2 regions of the Streptomyces sp. ALB3 genome follow, and region 1 is predicted to be linked to the other one. Evidence: predicted binding sites of a transcription regulator. Region 1 holds the regulator's gene; the other holds the start of a gene.
What was found. The regulator HrcA, encoded in region 1, represses chaperone genes, less so after heat shock. The targets are predictions, from matches to a motif close to TTNGCACTCNGNNNNNCNGAGTGCNAA.

Region 1 (3,407 bases):
TCGCCGGACTCCTCGACCAGATCGCCGCAGAGCACCACGACGGGGGAGCCCGGCACCAGCACGGCGAGGTCGTGGCCGCTGTGACCGGGGCCCACGTTGGCCAGCAGCACCTGGAACCCGCCGCCGAGGTCGAGCGTCCACTCGCCGCTCACCTGATGCCGCGGAGCCACCAGCACGTCGGTGGCCGCAGTGGCGTCCGCCTCGCTCATGCCGTGCCGCAACGCGTCCGCGCGCAGCTCCTCGGCGCCCCGGCCCAGCAGCTCCGCCGTGCCGACCGCCCCGTAGACCTCCGCCCCGGAGAACGCGGCCGTGCCCAGGACATGGTCGAAGTGCGGATGGCTCAGTGCGATATGCGTCACCCTCCGGCCCAGCAGTGCCTCGGCCTGGGTCCGCAGCCCGGCGCCCTCCCGGAGCGACGAACCGGTGTCGTAGAGCAGCACACCGTCGGTACCCGCCACCAGCGCGGCGGTCGCGTCCCAGACGGGAAGGCGTCGCCGCCCCGAACCGTTGCCCAACCGCTCCCAGCCGAACTCTTCCCAAGAGGCGTCCATACGACGACGCTATCGGCAACGACCTGCGCAGTCCCGGGAGGGCGTGGCCGGTCGCCCTTGCCCCTGCCCCACCTCGCCCCCGTACACTGACCGGGGGGATGCTGGCACTCGAACGCACAGAGTGCCAGTCGGAAACCGAAGAACCACAGCTGGAGGTGTGCGCGGTGCTCAGCGAACGCAGACTCGAAGTGCTGCGTGCCATCGTCCAGGACTACGTCGGCACCGAGGAGCCCGTCGGCTCCAAGGCGCTCACGGAGCGGCACAGCCTCGGGGTCTCCCCGGCCACCGTGCGCAACGACATGGCGGTGCTGGAGGACGAGGGCTTCATCGCCCAGCCGCACACGAGTGCGGGACGCATTCCGACGGACAAGGGCTACCGTCTCTTCGTCGACAGACTCGCGGGCGTCAAGCCCCTGTCGTCGCCGGAGCGCCGGGCCATCCAGAACTTCCTCGACGGCGCGGTCGACCTCGACGACGTCGTGGGCCGCACGGTCCGGCTGCTCGCGCAGCTGACCAGGCAGGTGGCCGTCGTCCAGTACCCCTCGCTGACCCGGTCGACGGTCCGGCACGTGGAGCTGCTGTCGCTGGCTCCGGCCCGGCTGATGCTCGTCCTGATCACGGACACGGGCCGGGTCGAACAGCGTATGATCGACTGTCCTGCACCGTTCGGTGACTCGTCACTGGCCGATCTGCGGGCCCGGCTCAACAGCCGGGTCGTCGGGCGGCGCTTCGCGGACGTCCCGCAGCTGGTGCAGGACCTGCCGGAGTCCTTCGAGACCGAGGACCGGGGAACCGTATCGACGGTGCTCTCCGTCCTCCTCGAGACACTGGTCGAAGAGACGGAGGAGCGGCTGATCATCGGCGGCACCTCCAACCTCACCCGTTTCGGGCACGACTTCCCTGTGATGATCCGGCCGGTGCTGGAGGCATTGGAGGAGCAGGTCGTGCTGCTGAAGCTGCTCGGTGAGGCAACGGATTCGGGCATGACCGTACGGATCGGGCACGAGAACGCCCATGAGGGCCTCAACGCCACGTCCGTCGTCGCGGTCGGCTACGGTTCGGGCGACGAGGCAGTCGCCAAACTCGGCGTGGTCGGACCGACCCGCATGGACTACCCCGGAACGATGGGAGCGGTACGCGCAGTGGCACGTTACGTCGGACAGATCCTGGCGGAGTCGTAAGTGGCCACGGACTACTACGCCGTACTCGGCGTGCGCCGCGACGCATCTCAGGACGAGATCAAGAAGGCATTCCGTCGGCTCGCACGCGAGCTGCACCCGGATGTCAACCCGGATCCGAAGACCCAGGAGCGGTTCAAGGAGATCAACGCCGCCTACGAGGTGCTCTCGGACCCGCAGAAGAAGCAGGTCTACGACCTCGGCGGTGACCCGCTGTCCCAGTCGGGCGGCGGCGGTGGCGCGGGAGGGTTCGGAGCCGGCGGCTTCGGCAACTTCAGCGACATCATGGACGCGTTCTTCGGCAACGCGGCCCAGCGGGGGCCCCGTTCGCGGACCCGGCGCGGCCAGGACGCCATGATCCGGCTGGAGATCGACCTCAACGAGGCCGCCTTCGGTACGACCAAGGACATCCAGGTCGACACGGCGGTCGTCTGCACGACCTGCAGTGGCGAGGGCGCCGCCCCCGGCACCTCCGCGCAGACCTGTGACATGTGCCGCGGCCGCGGTGAGGTCTCCCAGGTCACCAGGTCCTTCCTGGGCCAGGTCATGACCTCGCGGCCCTGTCCGCAGTGCCAGGGCTTCGGCACGGTCGTACCGACCCCGTGCCCCGAGTGCGCCGGTGACGGCCGCATCCGCTCGCGGCGCACCCTCACCGTGAAGATCCCCGCCGGTGTCGACAACGGCACCCGGATCCAGCTGGCGGGCGAGGGCGAGGTCGGCCCCGGCGGCGGTCCCGCCGGCGATCTGTACGTCGAGATCCACGAGCTCTCCCACGCCGTGTTCCAGCGGCGCGGCGACGATCTGCACTGCACGGTCACCATCCCGATGACCGCCGCGGCGCTCGGCACCCAGGTGCCGCTGGAGACGCTCGACGGTCTGGAGGAGATCGACATCAGGCCGGGCACCCAGTCCGGCCAGTCGGTCCCGCTGCACGGGCGCGGCATCACGCACCTGCGCGGCGGCGGGCGCGGCGACCTGATCGTGCACGTCGAGGTGATGACCCCGACGAAGATGGACCCCGAGCAGGAGCGCCTCCTGCGGGAGCTGTCGAAGCTGCGCGGCGAGGAGCGGCCCACCGGCCAGTTCCAGCCGGGCCAGCAGGGACTCTTCTCCCGCCTGAAGGACGCCTTCAACGGCCGCTGATCCCCGTCGCCGCACCGCCCGCCGGTTCCTCACCGGCGGGCGGTGCCGTGCGTGTGGCGGCCGGTCCGCCGTCCGAAAGGGCTGATTCGGCACGATCCGCCGGACGTGGCACGATGCGGTCATGTCCTTGGCGCTGACGGATCTCTTCCGGTACCCGGTCGTGCAGGCCCCCATGGCGGGCGGCGTGTCACGCCCGGAGCTGGTCGCCGCCGTCGCCGAGGCCGGAGGACTCGGCCTCCTCGCCGCCGGCTACAAGACGGCGGACGGGATGTACAACGAGGTCAAGCAGCTCCGCAGGCTGACCGGCCGGCCCTTCGGCGTCAACCTCTTCATGCCGCATCCGCCGGTCGCCGACCCCAGCGCGGTCGATCTCTACCGCGACCAGCTCGCCGGTGAGGCCTCCTGGTACGAGACGCCCCTGGGAGACCCGGACTCCAGCGGCGACGACGGCTACGAGGCCAAGGTCGCGATCCTGCTGGAGGACCCCGTACCGCTGGTCTCCTTCACCTTCGGCTGTCCCACCCGCGAGGTGCTC
Region 2 (3,407 bases), on a different contig from region 1:
GCGTCGGCCTCTTCCTCGGCCGGCTTCTCGACGACCAGGGTCTCGGTCGTGAGCAGCAGCGACGCGATGGACGCGGCGTTCTCCAGGGCGGAGCGGGTGACCTTGACCGGGTCGATGACGCCGGCCTTCACCAGGTCGCCGTACTCGCCGGTCGCGGCGTTGAAGCCCTGACCCTTGTCGAGCTCGGAGACCTTCGCGGTGATCACGTAGCCCTCGAGGCCCGCGTTCTCCGCGATCCAGCGGAGCGGCTCGACGGCGGCGCGGCGCACGACCGCGACACCCGTGGCCTCGTCGCCGGTCTTGCCGAGGTTGCCCTCGAGGACCTTGACGGCGTGGACCAGGGAGGAACCACCACCGGAGACGATGCCCTCCTCGACCGCGGCGCGGGTCGCGGAGATGGCGTCCTCCAGACGGTGCTTCTTCTCCTTGAGCTCCACCTCGGTGGCGGCACCGACACGGATCACGCACACGCCGCCGGCCAGCTTCGCGAGGCGCTCCTGGAGCTTCTCGCGGTCCCAGTCGGAGTCCGTGGACTCGATCTCGGCCTTGATCTGGTTGACCCGGCCCTTGACGTCGGCGGGGTCGCCGCCGCCGTCGACGATGGTCGTGTCGTCCTTGGAGACGGTGACACGGCGGGCGGTGCCCAGCACGTCGAGACCGGCCTGGTCGAGCTTGAGGCCGACCTCCTCGGCGATGACGGTCGCACCGGTGAGGGTGGCGATGTCGCCGAGCATGGCCTTGCGGCGGTCACCGAAGCCCGGGGCCTTCACCGCGACGGCGTTGAAGGTGCCACGGATCTTGTTGACGACGAGGGTGGAGAGCGCCTCGCCCTCGACGTCCTCGGCGATGATCAGGAGCGGCTTGGACGCGCCGGCCTGGATGACCTTCTCCAGGAGCGGGAGCAGCTCCTGGATGGAGCCGATCTTGCCCTGGTGGATCAGGATGTACGGGTCGTCGAGGACGGCCTCCATACGCTCCTGGTCGGTCACCATGTACGGGGACAGGTAACCCTTGTCGAAGGCCATGCCCTCGGTGAACTCGAGGTCCAGACCGAAGGTGTTGGACTCCTCGACGGTGATGACACCGTCCTTGCCGACCTTGTCCATCGCGTCCGCGATGAGCTCGCCGACCTGCGGGTCCTGTGCGGACAGCGCGGCCACGGCGGCGATGTCGGCCTTGTCGTCGATCGGGCGTGCGGTCGCGAGGAGCTCCTCGGACACGGCCTTCACGGCGGCGTCGATGCCCTTCTTCAGGGCGGCCGGGGACGCGCCGGCGGCGACGTTGCGCAGGCCTTCGCGCACGAGGGCCTGGGCGAGCACGGTGGCGGTGGTGGTGCCGTCACCCGCTACGTCGTTGGTCTTGGTCGCCACCTCCTTCACCAGCTGGGCACCGAGGTTCTCGTACGGGTCGTCGAGCTCGACCTCGCGCGCGATGGTGACGCCGTCGTTGGTGATGGTGGGAGCGCCGAACTTCTTGTCGATGACGACGTTGCGGCCCTTCGGGCCGATCGTCACCTTCACCGTGTCGGCAAGCTTGTTGACGCCGCGCTCAAGGGCGCGACGGGCGTCCTCGTCGAACTTCAGGATCTTCGCCATGGGCTGAGCTGTCCTCTCAAACGAACTGCGCCCCTCGCCACCCGGCTAGTTATTTCGCAGGGGGCCAGGGGCGCAGAACACAAGCAAACGTGGGTGAATTACTTCTCGACGATCGCGAGAACGTCGCGGGCCGAGAGGACGAGGTACTCCTCGCCGTTGTACTTCACCTCGGTGCCGCCGTACTTGCTGTACAGAACGACGTCGCCGGTCTTGACGTCGAGCGGAAGGCGCTCGCCGTTCTCGAAGCGGCCCGGGCCCACGGCCAGGACGACGCCCTCCTGGGGCTTCTCCTTGGCGGTGTCCGGAATGACCAGGCCGGAAGCCGTGGTCTGCTCGGCGTCGAGCGGCTGGACCACAATGCGGTCCTCGAGCGGCTTGATCGCAACCTTGGTGCTGGTGGTCGACACGATCCGGTCTCCCCCTTCGGAGATCTCACGGGGTTTAACAGTCTGTGGGGTGGCGACCGGACCGATCCGTCGTCGCGGGTGCCGGACCTGCCCTGTCGCGCAGTTGTGCTGGCACTCTCCATCGGGGAGTGCCAGCACTGAGACTATGGCCGCGATTAGCACTCGGTCAAGCGGAGTGCCAATTCACCACCCTCGCGTGGCGTCGCGGGACCGGCGCACCCCCGGACAACGGGGGAGACCGCCGCGGTGTTCCGCACCGGCGTGTCCCGGCGTCCGGACGGCCGCGTCAGACGTAGTCCTCCAGTCTGGCCACGGCGTAACCCTTGTCCGTGACCGTCTTCATGACGTGGCGAATCATGTCGGTCATGGATCCCTCCCAGTCCTCACGGCCCCGGAAGTGGGTGAGGATGATGTCGCCGGGGTGCAGGTCCTGGTCCCACTCGCGCCACTCCATGTGGTCGGGGAACGCCTCGGCCGCCCACAGCGGTACCGCCTTGATCCCACAGGACGCGGCGACGCGCAGGGTGTCGCCGTTGTAGTTGCCGTACGGCGGCCGGAAAAGGGTGGGGCGTGCGCCGAAGTGCTTCTCGATCTTGTCCTGCTCGCCACAGATCTCCCGCCGCTGCTCGGCCTTCGAAAGCCCCGGGAGATAGCGGTGGTTGAGTGTGTGGTTGCTCAGGGTGACGCCCCTGGCCTGCATGTCCTTGAAGTAGCCGTAGTCGTCGCTCACCACGTAGTCGCTGAGGAAGGCGCTGTACGGGATCCTCAGTTCCGTCATCATCCGCAGCAGTTCGGGGTCCTTCTCGGCCCCGTCGTCCATCGTCAGGAAGACGACCCGCTCCTTGGTGGGCACGGTGGTGAACACCGGCGGTAGCGTCTCCCCGCCCTCCACCTCGAAGCCCTCACGGGTGGTGATGCGGGGCTTCACGGCGGGCGGTGCCGGGGCGGCGAGCGGCACCTTCGCCAGGCCCCACTTCTTCGCGGCGACGGCGCGGGCGGCCTGTTCCCGCCGCACGCGCTCCGCCCGGGCCGCCGCGGGACCCCCCGGCTGCGCGGCGGCGGCGCCCGGCTGCCCGGCGACCGGCTTCCGCCGGTCCTCGCCGCCGCCTCCCGCGCCGTCCCCGCATCCGGAGACGGCGGCGCCGACCAGCAGGGCGGCCAGGACCGCTCGGACCGTTCCGCGACGCTTCGCGGGGGTATTTTCCTTTTGTCGTACTAGTTGCATGGCGCCGCATCCTGCCACCGGGGCGCCGGCGGTCTCCGGCGACACCTCCGGCGGGCCCGCCGCGTCCCCCGACTGGCTCACAATGGACCCGTGAACGCCCTTCCTCCTGCCGGTCAGGCCGACCCGCTCGCCTCCTTCGCCGCCCTGCGCACCCCCGAGGGCGCCGCGCTCCTCGAAGAG

Region 2: groES (co-chaperone GroES) is a predicted target of HrcA. The motif match lies at 2,158-2,184, and genes of this name have one in related genera.

What each region holds. Positions count from the first base shown of each region.
Region 1 is NZ_JBISCE010000040.1:68,229-71,635, reverse strand. It holds gene ACHFIV_RS26085 (MBL fold metallo-hydrolase) at 1-551, opposite strand, end outside; gene hrcA (heat-inducible transcriptional repressor HrcA) at 716-1,732, shown strand; gene dnaJ (molecular chaperone DnaJ) at 1,733-2,872, shown strand; gene ACHFIV_RS26070 (nitronate monooxygenase) at 2,994-3,407, shown strand, end outside.
Region 2 is NZ_JBISCE010000003.1:108,480-111,886, reverse strand. It holds gene groL (chaperonin GroEL) at 1-1,595, opposite strand, end outside; gene groES (co-chaperone GroES) at 1,694-2,002, opposite strand; gene ACHFIV_RS02415 (polysaccharide deacetylase family protein) at 2,289-3,227, opposite strand; gene ACHFIV_RS02410 (THUMP-like domain-containing protein) at 3,318-3,407, shown strand, end outside.